Regions from separate parts of the Streptomyces sp. NPDC093568 genome, predicted to be linked through region 1. Evidence: predicted binding sites of a transcription regulator. Region 1 holds the regulator's gene; the other holds the start of a gene.
The links. Region 1 encodes HspR, which represses chaperone genes until heat shock. Its sites were predicted from a motif close to TTGAGNNNNNNNNNCTCAA; they were not measured.
Positions count from the first base shown of each region.

Region 1 (7,124 bases):
CGTCACCACCCCCGACCGCACCGCGCCGGCCGTTCCCTCCGGCGTCACCGCGACCGCCGGCCAGCCGGGAATCAAGGTGTCCTGGAACGCGGTCCCGGGAGCGACGGAGTACCTCGTGCACCGGCGCTGGGAGTACGACGGCGAGAACCCCGTCGTGCGGGTCGCGCAGGTGACGGCCACCTCCTGGCTCGACACCACGGCCAAGGAGAACCTGGACTACGCCTACTGGGTCACGGCCGTCGACGCCGCCGGCAACGCGTCCGCGAAGTCGGCGGCGGTGTACGTCGCGCGGGGCAACTGGGCACCCTCCGCGCCGACCGCTGTGACGGCCACGTCGACGAGCGGCGGCATCGCGCTGACCTGGAAGCCCGCCACCACGCCCGTCACCCAGGACCTGGCGAGGTTCCGGGTCTACCGCAACGGCCGGCTCATCGCGGAACTCCGCGCCGCGCAGACCTCGTACACCGACAGCAACGTGCGGCACAGCACCTCGTACGCCTACACCGTGACCGCCGTGGACACCGAGGGCCAGGAGTCCACCGCGTCGGCACCGGCGACGGGCACCGCCCCCGCGACCGGTCTGGCCCCGGCGGCCGTCAGCGGGCTCAGCGGCGCCATGGACGGCTACGACATCGAGCTGCGGTGGCAGCGCAGCGCCGAGGAGGACATCAAGCGCTACGTCATCCACCGGGGCAAGCTCGTCGACGGCGCCTGGGAGTACGAGGAGTGGTCGGAGGTCCTGCCGCACTGGCAGGAAGGGCCGACGATGTACTACTCCCACGAGATCTACGACCTCCAGGGCGCGGACGTCCGCTGGGCCGTGGTCGCCGAGGACTTCGCCGGCAACTCCCTTCCCCTCAGCGGTGAGGGCTTCTCGTACGTCACCGTGACGGAACCGGTGGCTCCGCCCGAGGAGACCTGGTAGCCCCCCCCGCGCCCGCCAGTTCCTGATTCCAGAGGACCCATGAACCCAGCCAGACGCACGACCGCGGCCACCGCGACCGCCCTCGTGCTCACCACCGCGGGCAGCCTGCTCACCGCCGTCGCCACGCCCGCCTCCGCCGCCGTGACCTGCGTCTCCCCGGTCTTCAAGCGGCAGTTCTTCGCGAACACCGCCTTCTCCGGCACACCGAAGGTGACGGACTGCGACACGGCCATCGACCAGAGCTGGAGCGGCGCACCCGTCACCGGCCTGCCGGCGGACAACTTCGCCGTCCGCTGGACCCTCACCCGCGACTTCGGCTCCGGCGGTCCCTTCGCCCTCTCCGCCTCCGGGCTGGACGGCGTCCGCGTCTACCTCGACGGCACCCGCGAGATCGACCTGTGGAAGAACACCTCCACAACGGTCTCCAAGACCGTCAACGTCACCATTCCGGCCGGCAAGCACACCCTCCGCGTCGACTACGTCAACTGGACCGGCAGCGCTCGCGTCGAGTTCGGCTACACGCCGAGGACTTCGGCGACCGTCGACAAGGTCAAGCCGCTCACGCCCACCGGCGCGAAGGTCACGTACGACACGGCGACGGGCAAGGCGCAGGTCACCTGGTCCAAGAACAAGGAGATGGACCTCGCGGGCTACCGCGTCTACCGGCGCCTGAAGGGCGCCGCCTACGGCAGCACCCCGCTCGCGACGACCACCTCCACCTCGTACACCGACAGCACCCTCCCGGTGACCGGCGACACGTACTACTACGAGGTGCGCGCCTACGACAGGGCGGGCAACTCCTCGTCAGGGAGCGCGGACCAGGCCGTCACCACCGTCGACCGGACGGCCCCGGCGCGGGTCGAGACCGTGTCGGCGCTGGGGACGACGGCTGGCAACTCCCTGACTTGGAAGGCCTCGACGTCGAAGGACGTGCACCACTACGAGGTGTGGGGCGCGGCGAGCGGCCAGTCGGACACGGACGGCCCGGACATCGTCTTCGGCACATCCTGGACGGACCCCATAGCGCCTGCGGGTCTGGCCTACACCTACAAGGTGGTGGCCCTCGACGCCGCCGGCAACATCGCCCCGGTCTCCGACCCCGCGGTGGTCACCCGCCCCGTGGCATCAGCCGTCGCCGCTCCCACAGGTCTGACGAGCACTCCCGCCGACGACTCCACGAAGGTGGCGTGGGCCGCGTCCGAGGACGCCGGGGTCACCGGTTACCGCGTCTACCGCCGCACCGCCCCCACCGGCGCCTGGAGTCTCCTGGGCTCCACGTCCGGCACGTCGTACGCCGACACCTCCGCCCCGAAGGGCAAGGCGTACTACTACGTGGCCGCCGTCGACGCCCAGGACGCCGACTCCGTGCCCTCCGCCGAGAGCGTCGTCGACCGGCTGACGCCGGCCACCGCGAGCGGCCCGGCCGCGCCGAAGCTGGCCCTGGTCAGCACGGGCATCCCCGCGCGCAGTCCGGTCCAGATCACGGCCGCCCCCGGCACGGGCGACGAGGGACGCATCCTGAAGGGCTACTCCTGGGAGATCTCGGGCGCCTGCGGCATCAGCGGCACCCGGTTCTCCGCCACGGGGTCGCTCTCCTGGACGGCCCCCTACAACGGCCCCTGCATCGCCGAGGTGTACGCCGTGGACGCCTACGGCCGCCAGGGCACGCAAAGCGCCTCGCTGGAGTTCTTCGTCGGCCGCTGACGGCCTGCCGCCGATGACACAGCAAAGGGGCCCGGAGGTTCGTCATGAACCTCCGGGCCCCTTCCCCTGCAAGTCCGCCTAGTCCTGCCTAGTCCTTCGGCTTCTTCGGCCGCCACACCACCAGCGCGCTGGTCTGCTGCATCTCCTGGTACGGCACCAGATCGCGGCGGTACGACGCGTGGACCGCCGCCTCGCGCTGCTGCATCGCCGCCGCCGCGCCCTCGACGGCGGCCTGGAGCTCGGCCACCCGGGACTGCAGGGCCGCGACCTGGTTCTCCAGTTCGATGATGCGCTTGATGCCGGCCAGGTTGATGCCCTCGTCCTGCGACAGCGCCTGCACCTGGCGGAGCAGTTCGATGTCGCGGGCCGAGTAGCGGCGGCCCCGGCCGGCCGTGCGGTCCGGGGAGACCAGGCCCAGACGGTCGTACTGGCGAAGGGTCTGCGGGTGCAGGCCGGAGAGCTGGGCCGCCACCGAGATGACGTAGACCGGGGTTTCCTCGGTCAGTTCATACGGGTTGCGTCGACGACCGTCCATCTCCATCAAGCTCCCTTCGCGGCCTGGAACAGCTCCGCCCGCGGATCCTCACCCGCGGTCGCCTCGCGATACGCCTCAAGCGCGTCACGAGCCTTCCCCGTCACGTCCTTCGGGACACTCACCTCGACGGTGACCAGCAGGTCCCCGCGGGTGCCGTCCTTGCGGACCGCGCCCTTGCCCCGCGCCCGCATGGTGCGGCCGTTGGGCGTGCCGGGCGGCAGCTTCAGGGTGACCGGCGGTCCGCCCAGGGTCGGGACCCTGACCTCGCCGCCGAGGGCCGCCTCCGCGAAGGTGACGGGGACGGTCACCGTGAGGTTGTCGTCCTTGCGGCCGAACACGGGGTGGGCGTCGACGTGCACGGTGACGTACAGATCGCCCGCCGGGCCGCCGCGCTCGCCGGGCGCTCCCTTGCCGCGCAGCCGGATGCGCTGGCCGTCCGACACCCCGGCGGGGATGCGGACCTGCATGGTCCGGGACGACTTGGCGCGACCGCTGCCCTTGCACTCCAGGCACGGGTGCTCGGCGATCAGGCCGCGCCCCTTGCAGTCCGGGCACGGGTCGGTGAGGGAGAACCCGCCGCCCGAGCCCCGGGCCACCTGGCCGGTGCCCACGCAGGTCGGGCACACCCTCGGCGTGCCGTTCTTGTCGCCGGTGCCCGCGCACGCCTTGCACGGCGACTGCGAGGACATGCGCAGCGGGACCGTCGCACCCTCGATCGCCTCGGTGAAGCTGAGGCTGACCTCGGTGTCGATGTCCTGGCCGCGCCTGGGCTGGGTACGGGTCGTGCCCGTGCCACCGCGGTTGAACAGGCCCCCGAAGACGTCACCGAGTCCGCCGCCGAAGCCGCCGGCTCCCCCCTGTCCGCCCTGGGCGCCGCCTCCGAAGAGGTCGCCCAGGTCGAAGTTGAAGGAACCGCCCGCGCCGCCCGGCCCCGGGCGGAAGCCGCCGTTGCCGAAGAGGGCGCGCGCCTCGTCGTACTCCTTGCGCTTCTTGGGGTCGCCGAGGACGTCGTTCGCCTCGGAGATCTCCTTGAACCGCTCCTCCGCCTTGGCGTTGCCCTTGTTGGCGTCCGGGTGGTTCTCGCGAGCGAGCTTCCGGTACGCCTTCTTGATCTCGGCCTCGGTGGCGTCCTTGGGGACGCCGAGGACCTTGTAGTAGTCCTTCTCGATGAAGTCCTTGGTGCTCATCCTCGACGTCCCTCCTCTCTCCTCGTCAGGTCAACGTCAGCCCTCGTCCGGGCCACCGCTCTCCTTGTCGTCGGCCGTCTCGGCACCCTCGTCCTTGACGGTCTGCGCGCCCGGCTGGGGCTCGGCGACGGCCACCCGCGCGGGGCGGATGGTGCGCTCGCCGATGCGATACCCCGGCTGGAGGATCGCGACGCAGGTCGTCTCGGTGACGTCCGGCGCGTAGGAGTGCATCAGCGCCTCGTGGATCGTCGGGTCGAAGGGCTCGCCCTCCTTGCCGAACTGCTGCAGGCCCATCTTGGCGGCGACGGTCTCCAAGGACTCCGCCACCGACTTGAACCCGCCCACGAGCTCGCCGTGTTCCCGCGCCCGGCCGATGTCGTCGAGCACCGGCAGGAGCTCGGTCAGGAGGTTCGCGATGGCGATCTCCTTGACCGTGATCCGGTCGCGCTCCACCCGGCGGCGGTAGTTCTGGTACTCGGCCTGGAGCCGCTGGAGGTCCGTCGTGCGCTCGCTGAGCGCCGTGCGCACCTGGTCCAGCTGGGCCACCAGGCCCGCGTCTGCGGTTCCGTCCCCGGCCGGGGCCGCCCCCTCCTGAGGGGCGGCCTTCGGCTCGGCGTCGTCAGGGGTCGCGCCGGAGGGGACGTCGGGCTTCTCCTCGAAGCCCGGGGTCTCCTCCGTCATTACGCGACACCGTCCTTGCGCTCGTCGTCCACGATCTCGGCGTCCACGACGTCGTCGTCGGCCTTGGCGCCACCGGCGGCGGCACCCTCGGGACCGCCCGCGGCCTGACCGGCCTGGGCGTCGGCGTACATGGCCTGGCCGACCTTCTGCGAGACGGCCGCGACCTTCTCGGTGGCGGTGCGGATCTCGGCGGTGTCCTCGCCCTTGAGCGCGGTCTTCAGCTCCTCGACGGCGGACTCGACCTCGGTCTTGACCTCGGCGGGGACCTTGTCCTCGTTGTCCTTGAGGAACTTCTCCGTCTGGTAGACGAGCTGCTCGCCCTGGTTGCGGGACTCGGCGGCCTCGCGGCGGGCGTGGTCCTCCTCCGCGTACTTCTCGGCCTCTTCGCGCATCCGGTTGACCTCGTCCTTCGGCAGCGAGGAGCCACCGGTGACGGTCATCTTCTGCTCCTTGCCCGTGCCGAGGTCCTTCGCGGTCACGTGCATGATGCCGTTGGCGTCGATGTCGAAGGCGACCTCGATCTGCGGGACACCGCGCGGGGCCGGCGGCAGACCGGTCAGCTCGAACATCCCGAGCTTCTTGTTGTACGCCGCGATCTCGCGCTCGCCCTGGTAGACCTGGATCTGCACGGAGGGCTGGTTGTCCTCGGCGGTGGTGAAGATCTCGGACCGCTTGGTCGGGATCGTCGTGTTCCGCTCGATGAGCTTGGTCATGATGCCGCCCTTGGTCTCGATGCCGAGGGACAGCGGGGTCACGTCGAGGAGCAGGACGTCCTTGACCTCACCCTTGAGCACACCGGCCTGCAGGGCGGCGCCGATGGCGACGACCTCGTCCGGGTTGACGCCCTTGTTGGCGTCCTTGCCGCCGGTCAGCTCGCGGACGAGCTCGGCGACGGCGGGCATACGGGTGGAGCCACCGACGAGGACGACGTGGTCGATCTCGTTGATGGAGACGCCGGCGTCCTTCATGACGTTGAAGAACGGGGTCTTGCAGCGCTCCAGGAGGTCCGCGGTCAGCTGCTGGAACTGAGCCCGGGTGAGCTTCTCGTCCAGGTGCAGCGGGCCCTCGGCGGAGGCGGTGATGTAGGGCAGGTTGATCGAGGTCTCGGTGGACGAGGACAGCTCGATCTTGGCCTTCTCCGCGGCCTCGCGCAGGCGCTGGAGGGCCATCTTGTCCTTGGCGAGGTCCACGCCGTGACCGGCCGCGAACTGCTTCACCAGGTAGTCGACGACGCGCTGGTCCCAGTCGTCACCACCGAGGTGGTTGTCGCCGTTGGTGGCCTTCACCTCGACGACGCCGTCGCCGATCTCCAGGAGGGACACGTCGAAGGTGCCGCCACCGAGGTCGAAGACGAGGATCGTCTGGTCGTCCTTGTCGAGGCCGTACGCCAGGGCGGCGGCCGTCGGCTCGTTGACGATACGCAGGACGTTCAGGCCCGCGATCTCGCCGGCCTCCTTCGTCGCCTGGCGCTCGGAGTCGTTGAAGTACGCCGGGACGGTGATGACCGCGTCGGTCACCTTCTCGCCCAGGTACGACTCGGCGTCGCGCTTCAGCTTCTGGAGGATGAACGCGGAGATCTGCTGCGGGTTGAAGGGCTTCCCGTCGAGCTCCATCTTCCAGTCGGTGCCCATGTGGCGCTTCACGGAACGGATGGTCCGGTCCACGTTGGTGACCGCCTGGCGCTTGGCGACCTCGCCGACGAGCACCTCACCGTTCTTCGCGAAGGCGACGACGGACGGCGTGGTCCTGGCACCCTCGGCGTTGGTGATGACGGTGGGCTCGCCGCCCTCCAGAACGCTGACGACGGAGTTAGTCGTGCCCAGGTCGATGCCGACCGCACGTGCCATGGTGAATTCCTCCAGCTGACTTGAGTGGAACGGACTCAAGTGTGCATGACGGTTCGCCATGGGTCAACAGAGCTGAGTCGACCTCACTCAACTCTTATCCGTTCCTTACACGCAACTGGGCTCCGACCTGCGAAGATGCCACCCGGTCGGAGGCACGAGCGGAGTCCTGCACCGGAAAGCTGGGTTGACGCCGAGGCCCGTAGGGCTTGATGTGCAGCAGGGCGAGTACGGCGATCAGGGCGCCC
Region 1 covers NZ_JBIWJD010000022.1:23,699-30,822, forward strand. The annotation lists gene ACIRD7_RS40850 (fibronectin type III domain-containing protein) at 1-925, shown strand, start outside; gene ACIRD7_RS40855 (fibronectin type III domain-containing protein) at 965-2,629, shown strand; gene ACIRD7_RS40860 (heat shock protein transcriptional repressor HspR) at 2,718-3,164, opposite strand; gene dnaJ (molecular chaperone DnaJ) at 3,170-4,351, opposite strand; gene grpE (nucleotide exchange factor GrpE) at 4,388-5,032, opposite strand; gene dnaK (molecular chaperone DnaK) at 5,032-6,879, opposite strand; gene ACIRD7_RS40880 (MraY family glycosyltransferase) at 6,974-7,124, opposite strand, start outside.

Region 2 (7,124 bases), on a different contig from region 1:
GAACCTCGACAAGTGCATCGGCTGTCACACCTGCTCGGTCACCTGCAAGCAGGCGTGGACCAACCGCCGCGGCATGGAGTACGTCTGGTTCAACAACGTCGAGACCCGCCCCGGCCAGGGCTATCCGCGCCGCTACGAGGACCAGGAGCGCTGGCGCGGCGGCTGGGAGCTGAACCGGCGCGGCGCGCTGAAGCTGAAGGCGGGCGGCCGTTTCCGCAAGCTCGCCGGGATCTTCTCCAACCCCGAACTCCCGGAGCTCAAGGACTACTACGAGCCCTGGACGTACGACTACAAGAACCTCACCGACGCCCCGCTGGGCGACGACTACCCGGTGGCCCGGCCGATCTCCCAGCTCGACGGCAAGCCGATGAAGATCGAGTGGTCGGCGAACTGGGACGACAGCCTCGCGGGCGCCCCCGCTTACGGCGACTTCGACCCGATGGTCGAGCAGGCGCGCACGCAGGCCTCGGACAAGGTGCGGTTCGAGTTCGAGCAGAGCTTCATGTTCTATCTGCCGCGGATCTGCGAGCACTGCCTGAATCCGTCCTGCGTGGCGTCGTGCCCGTCGGGGGCGATGTACAAGCGGGCGGAGGACGGCATCGTCCTCGTCGACCAGGACCGGTGCCGGGGCTGGCGGATGTGCGTGACGGGATGCCCGTACAAGAAGGTGTACTTCAACCACGCCACCGGCAAGGCCGAGAAGTGCACGATGTGCTATCCGCGCGTGGAAGTCGGTCTGCCGACGGTCTGCTCGGAGACCTGTGTGGGCCGGCTGCGCTACCTCGGGGTGGTGCTGTACGACGCCGACCGGGTGACGGCCGCGGCTTCCGTACCGCGCGAACGGGACCTGTACGAGGCCCAGTTGGGCATCTTCCTCGATCCCGAGGACCGCGCGGTGCGGCAGGCCTGCGAGCGGGCGGGGATCCCGTACGACTGGCTGGAGGCGGCCCGGCGTTCCCCCGTGCACGCGCTGATCAGCAAGTACCGCGTCGCCCTGCCGCTGCATCCGGAGTACCGGACGATGCCCATGGTCTGGTACATCCCGCCGCTCTCCCCTGTGGTGGACGTGCTCGCGGAGACCGGGCACGACGGCGAGGACGCGGGGAACCTGTTCGGCGCGATCGACAGCCTGCGCATCCCGCTGGAGTACCTGGCGCAGATGTTCACCGCCGGGGCGATCGGTCCGGTACGCGCCTCGCTGGAGAAGCTCGCCGCGATGCGCTCCCACATGCGGGCGATCAACCTCGGCGACGAGCCGGACCCCTCGGTGCCGGCCGCGGTGGGCATGGCGGCCGGGGAGATCGAGGAGATGTACCGGCTGCTGGCGATCGCCAAGTACGAGGACCGGTACGTCATTCCGACGGCGGCCGTCGCCGACGCCCGCCGCCTGGAGGAGTCGGCGCTCCCGCAGGGGTGCAGCCTGGACTACGAGGGCGGGCCCGGGATGGGCGGGGACGGGCCCGTCGGCCAGGACTCCGGCCGCAAGCTGCTGCCGCTGGTGACGGTGGAGAACTTCCATGCCCTGCGCCGGCGGCAGACTTCCGACAACACCGCCGAGGAGACCTGATGCCGTCCTTCGAGGTGCTCTACCAGGCGGCCGCGCTCTGCCTGACCTACCCCGACGACGACTTCCGCGCCCGGCTCCCGCTGCTGCGCGAAGCCGCCCCGCAGCTGCGGGAGTTCACCGACCACGCGGCGGTGACACCGGCGGAGGAACTGGCCGCGCACTACGTCGAGGTCTTCGACTTCAAGAACCGCCACAGCCTGTATCTGACCTGGTGGCTCGACGGGGACACCCGGCGGCGCGGGATGTCGCTGGTCCGCCTCAAGGAGCTCTACCGCTCCCACGGGCTGGAGTTCACCGGCGAGGAGCTGCCCGACTTCCTGCCCGCGGTCCTGGAGTTCGCGGCCCGCACCGGCGACACCGAGCTCCTGCTGGAACACCGGGACTGCCTGGAGCAGCTCCGCGCCCGCCTCACCGACTACGGCACACCGTACGCGTCCGTCCTGGACGCCGTGTGCGCCACCTTGCCGACCGAACAACCGGGGGTGCGCTCATGACCACACTGCTGTGGGGTGTCCTGCCCTACGTCACCTTCGCCCTGCTCGTCGCGGGCCTGGTCTGGCGCCAACGCTACGACCGCTTCGGCTGGACCACCCGCTCCTCCCAGGTCTACGAGTCGAGGCTGCTGAACATCGCCTCGCCCGCGTTCCACTACGGCATCCTGTTCGTGCTGGCCGGCCATCTGGTGGGGCTGTTCGTCCCCGAGTCGTGGACGAGGTCGCTCGGCGTCAGCGAGCACACGTACCACCTGTTCTCCCTCTACGGCGGTACGGCGGCCGGAGTGGTGACGGTCGCCGGGATCGTGCTGCTGCTGTACCGCCGGCGCACCGACGCACCGGTGTTCCGGGCGACCACGGCCAACGACAAGGTCATGTACGTCGTGCTGCTCGGAGCGATCGTGCTGGGTGTGGCCGCCAAGCTCACGCACGCCTCCGGTGACGGCTACGACTACCGCCGGTCGATCGCCTCTTGGGCCCGCAGCCTGTTCACCCTGGAGCCGGACGTCGACCGGATGGCCGGTGTGCCGGTGCTGTACGAGATCCACATGGTGATCGGCATGGCGCTGATCGCGCTGGTGCCGTACTCCCGGCTGGTGCACATGTTCAGCGCGCCGGTGCAGTACCTGTTCCGGCCGTACCTGGTGTACCGCAGCCGCGACCCCGAACAGCCGGGGCCGCGGCCGGAGCGGCGGGGCTGGGAGAAGACCGGGTCCTAGAGGACGGCCGTCACGCGGCCCCGCCCTTCTGGTCCCTCTCGTCGTCGACGATCTCCGCGTCCACCACGCCGTCGTCGTCCTGCGGTGAGCTCTGCTCGGCGCCCGTCCCGGCGGAGCCGTCCGACGGTGCCTGCTGGGACTGGGCGTACATGGCCTGGCCCATCTGCTGGCTGACGGTGGCGAGTTTCTCGATGCCGCCGCGCAGGACGTTCGTCTCGGCGTTCTGCTCCAGCTGCTGCTTCAGCTCGGTGATCGCCGACTCGACCTCCGATTTGGTGTCCGCCGGGACCCTGTCCTCGTTGTCGCGGATGAACTTCTCCGTCTGGTAGACGAGCTGCTCGGCCTGGTTGCGCGCCTCCGCGGCCTCGCGGCGCTTGTGGTCCTCCTCGGCGTACTGCTCGGCCTCGCGCATCATGCGGTCGATGTCGTCCTTCGGCAGGGCCGAGCCACCGGTCACGGTCATCTTCTGCTCGCGGCCCGTCGCCAGGTCCTTCGCGGAGACGTGCATGATCCCGTTGGCGTCGATGTCGAAGGCGACCTCGATCTGCGGGACACCGCGCGGGGCCGGCGGCAGACCGGTCAGGTCGAAGACGCCGAGCTTCTTGTTGTACGCCGCGATCTCGCGTTCGCCCTGGTAGACCTGGATGCCGACCGAGGGCTGGTTGTCGGCGGCGGTGGTGAAGATCTCGGAACGCCGGGTCGGGATCGTCGTGTTGCGTTCGATGAGCTTCGTCATGATGCCGCCCTTGGTCTCGATGCCGAGGGACAGCGGGGTGACGTCGAGCAGGAGGACGTCCTTGACGTCGCCGCGGATGACACCGGCCTGCAGGGCCGCGCCGACGGCCACGACCTCGTCGGGGTTGACGCCCTTGTGCGGGTCCTTGCCGGTGAGTTCCTTGACCAGGTCGGTGACGGCGGGCATCCGGGTGGAGCCGCCGACGAGGATGACGTGGTCGACCGCGGAGAGCTTGACGCCGGCGTCCTTGACGGCCTGGTGGAAGGGGGTCTTGCAGCGGTCGAGGAGGTCGGCGGTGAGCTCCTGGAACTGGGCGCGGGTCATCTTCTCGTCGAGGTGCAGGGGGCCCTCGGCGGACGCGGTGATGTAGGGCAGGTTGATCGTCGTCTCGGAGGAGCTGGACAGCTCGATCTTGGCCTTCTCGGCGCCCTCGCGCAGCCGCTGGAGCGCCATCTTGTCGGTGCCGAGGTCGATGCCGTACTGCCCCTTGAACTTCTTCACGAGGTACTCGACGATCCGCTGGTCCCAGTCGTCGCCGCCCAGGTGTGTGTCGCCGTTGGTGGCCTTGACCTCGATGACGCCGTCGCCGATCTCCAGCAGCGAGACGTCGAAGGTGCCGCCGCCGAGGTCGAAGACCAGCACGGTCTGCTCCTCGCCGCGGTCGAGGCCGTAGGCGAGGGCGGCGGCCGTGGGCTCGTTGATGATCCTGAGCACCTTCAGGCCGGCGATCTCGCCGGCCTCCTTGGTGGCCTGCCGCTGGGTGTCGTCGAAGTAGGCGGGGACGGTGATCACCGCGTCGGTGACGTCCTCGCCGAGATAGGACTCGGCGTCCCGCTTCAGCTTCTGCAGCACCCTGGCGGACAGCTCCTGCGCCCGGTAGCGGGTGCCGTCGATGTCGCCCTGGTCGGGGAAGCGCCAGCTCGCGTCGCCCATGTGACGCTTCACGGAGCGGGCGGTGCGGTCGACGTTCGTCACCGCCTGGCGTTTGGCCACCTCCCCCACGAGTACCTCGCCGTTCTTGGCGAAGGCCACGACCGAGGGTGTGGTCCGGGCCCCCTCCGCGTTGGCGACGACCGTGGGTTCGCCGCCCTCCAGAACGGCGACCACCGAGTTCGTGGTTCCGAGATCGATCCCGACCGCGCGTGCCATCGTTGTCCCCTTCCGCCAGGGCACCCCTTGAACTCCAGCACAAAACTTGAGCGGGTTCTTGTCAATGGGGCGAGTGACCCGGGGCGGGCGTACCAAACGGCAGCTGAGCGTCCGCTCAGGGATCGAGGGGGCCGGCCCGAAGGGCCGCCCCCTCGAGGGGCGCGGGGAACTGCGCGACCAGCCACGACGGCGCAGCGGACGCAGAACGACCGACCGCGGCTCCCCGTTGGCGCTACGCCAACTTCGCGGACAGCGTGATCGTCGTCCCCGTCAGCGCCTGGCTGACCGGGCAGTTCTTCTTGGCGTCCTCCGCCGCGGCGACGAACGCGTCGTCGTCGATGCCCGGCACGGTCCCCTCGACGGTGAGGTGGATGCCGGTGATGCCCTCACCCGGCTGGAAGTTCACGTCGGCCGAGGTGACGAGCTTGGTGGGCGGGGTGCCTGCGCCGTTCAGCGCGTGCGACAGCGCCATGGAGAAGCAGCTGGAGTGCGCGGCGGCGATCAGCTCCTCCGGGCTGGTCTTGCCGTTCGCGTCCTGCGAGCGCGAGGCCCAGGTGACCGGCTGCGCCGCGATGGCACCGGAAGAGTCGAAGTTGACGACTCCGTTGCCCTCGAGCAGGTTGCCTTCCCAGACGGTGTGTGCGGAGCGCGTGGTTGCCACGATTCTTCCTTTCGCGTGGGGGCCCGGTTCCCGGGGTCCGTGCCCCCATCCGATCACACTCGCGCTCAGCTCACCCGGAAGACCGGCCCACGCGGGGTGAACGGCAGTCGACGGCCCGGGGGAATCAGGTACGCGTGCTCGCGCCGCACCCGCAGCACATCGCACCAGCCGTCGGTGATGACGAGGACGGGCGCGCCCGGCGGGAAGTCGTCCGCGCGCTGCAGCAGGTCGATCCCGGGCTGCAGGACCGTGCCGCCGCGCCCGCGCACCCGCACCCGGCCCGCGATCTCCGTCACCGGCAGATAACCGGCGTCGTAGGGTCCCGCGTCGCAGAACACGACCCGGGCGGCCGGTACGTCCCGGGCCTCGGCGTACGAGGCGATCGCGCCGAGCGCCTTGCCGAGCAGGCCGGCGCTCATGGAGCCGGAGGTGTCCAGGACCACGCCGAACGTGCAGCGGGCGATCTCCTCGGGCGGGAAGTAGCGCCCGGCGCGCGGGATGTCGGGCGTCGACGCCTGACGGCGCGCGGGCCGGGAGTACGTCCGCACCGGCTCCGGACGCGGCACGAACTCGTCGAACCAGCGGGCCAGTCGGGCGTCCCACGGCAGCGGCGGATGGCTGAGCGCTCGGATCTCCTGGACCAGGTCCCCGGGCAGGAAGCCGCGCTCCTGCTGCTGGTGCAGGTCGAGGCCCTGGCCAAGGCCCCGCCGGTAGAACTCGTCGAGGTCGACATAGTCACCGGGCGGGCCGAGGGGGGCACCCAGGACGTCACCGACGCCCTTGCCGCGCAGGGTGGCCAGCCGGCGCATCCGGCGCAGGTCGCCGGCGATCCGGTCGTACACCTCCTCGGCGGACAGGCCGGTGAACCGCGCGTCGTACAGCAGGCCTTGGGGCATCTCCCCGACCTGCATCTCGCGCAGCCAGCCGTTGATGACGTAGTCGCAGGCCACGTTGAACAGGTAGGGGTCGCGGGAGCCGCAGCGGTCGCCGTGCCGCAGGGCGGCGTGCAGCATCTCGTGGCCGAGGATGAACCGCCACTCCTCGTCCTCGAACTGGCGCAGCGGGTTGATGTAGATCTCGCCGGCCTCGGCGTTGACGGCGGCGACGGCGATGCCGTGCGCACGGGCGAGTTCGGCGTCGGCGACCAGCTTGATGCCGGCCGCGATGCCGCCGAGCAGCGGGTAGGAGGTGATGAACCACTCCAGCGCCCACTGCCAGGGCCGCTTCTTGACGGGTTCGCCGAGCATGGAGTCGCGGCGGCCGCCGGCCATGTCCATCGCGGTGGACACGGTCCGGGTCAGCGCGGTCGCGAAGGCCAGCTGGTGGTCCGGGGGCGAGCCGAACCAGCCCATCCACTCCACGAGGAGCTGGTCGGGCTCCGGGCCCGCGGTGCCGCAGCGCTCGTAGGCGGCCGGGACGCCGTCGCGCCGCCAGGGCGCGGCGAGCTGCTCCTCGTCACCGTCCGGGTAGGCCGGCGGCAGGTGGTCCGGGGCCTTGCCGACCGGGAAGGTGAGCAGGAAGCGGTTGACGGCGACACAGCGTGCGGCGAGATCGGCCCGGTCGGGCTGCACGGCCGTCCCCTTCTTGGACGGGACGTGGCCGAAGCCGAGGTGCAGGACGGCGTGCGCGATCGCCCAGGCCCAGGTGGCGGGCTCGGCGAGCCGGGCGGGGTGGACGTGCAGCACGCCGTCGGAGTCGACGCGGACGAGGCCGTCGCGCGGCGCCTGCTCGCACTTCTCGTGCCGGCAGACGGTGAACTCGACGGCGGCGAGGGCCGGGTTGGCGCGTACCAGCCGCA
Region 2 covers NZ_JBIWJD010000001.1:809,417-816,540, reverse strand. The annotation lists gene narH (nitrate reductase subunit beta) at 1-1,567, shown strand, start outside; gene narJ (nitrate reductase molybdenum cofactor assembly chaperone) at 1,567-2,061, shown strand; gene narI (respiratory nitrate reductase subunit gamma) at 2,058-2,780, shown strand; gene dnaK (molecular chaperone DnaK) at 2,791-4,665, opposite strand; gene ACIRD7_RS03515 (OsmC family protein) at 4,898-5,326, opposite strand; gene ACIRD7_RS03510 (hypothetical protein) at 5,392-7,124, opposite strand, start outside.
Region 2: dnaK (molecular chaperone DnaK) is a predicted target of HspR. The motif match lies at 4,712-4,730, and genes of this name have one in related genera.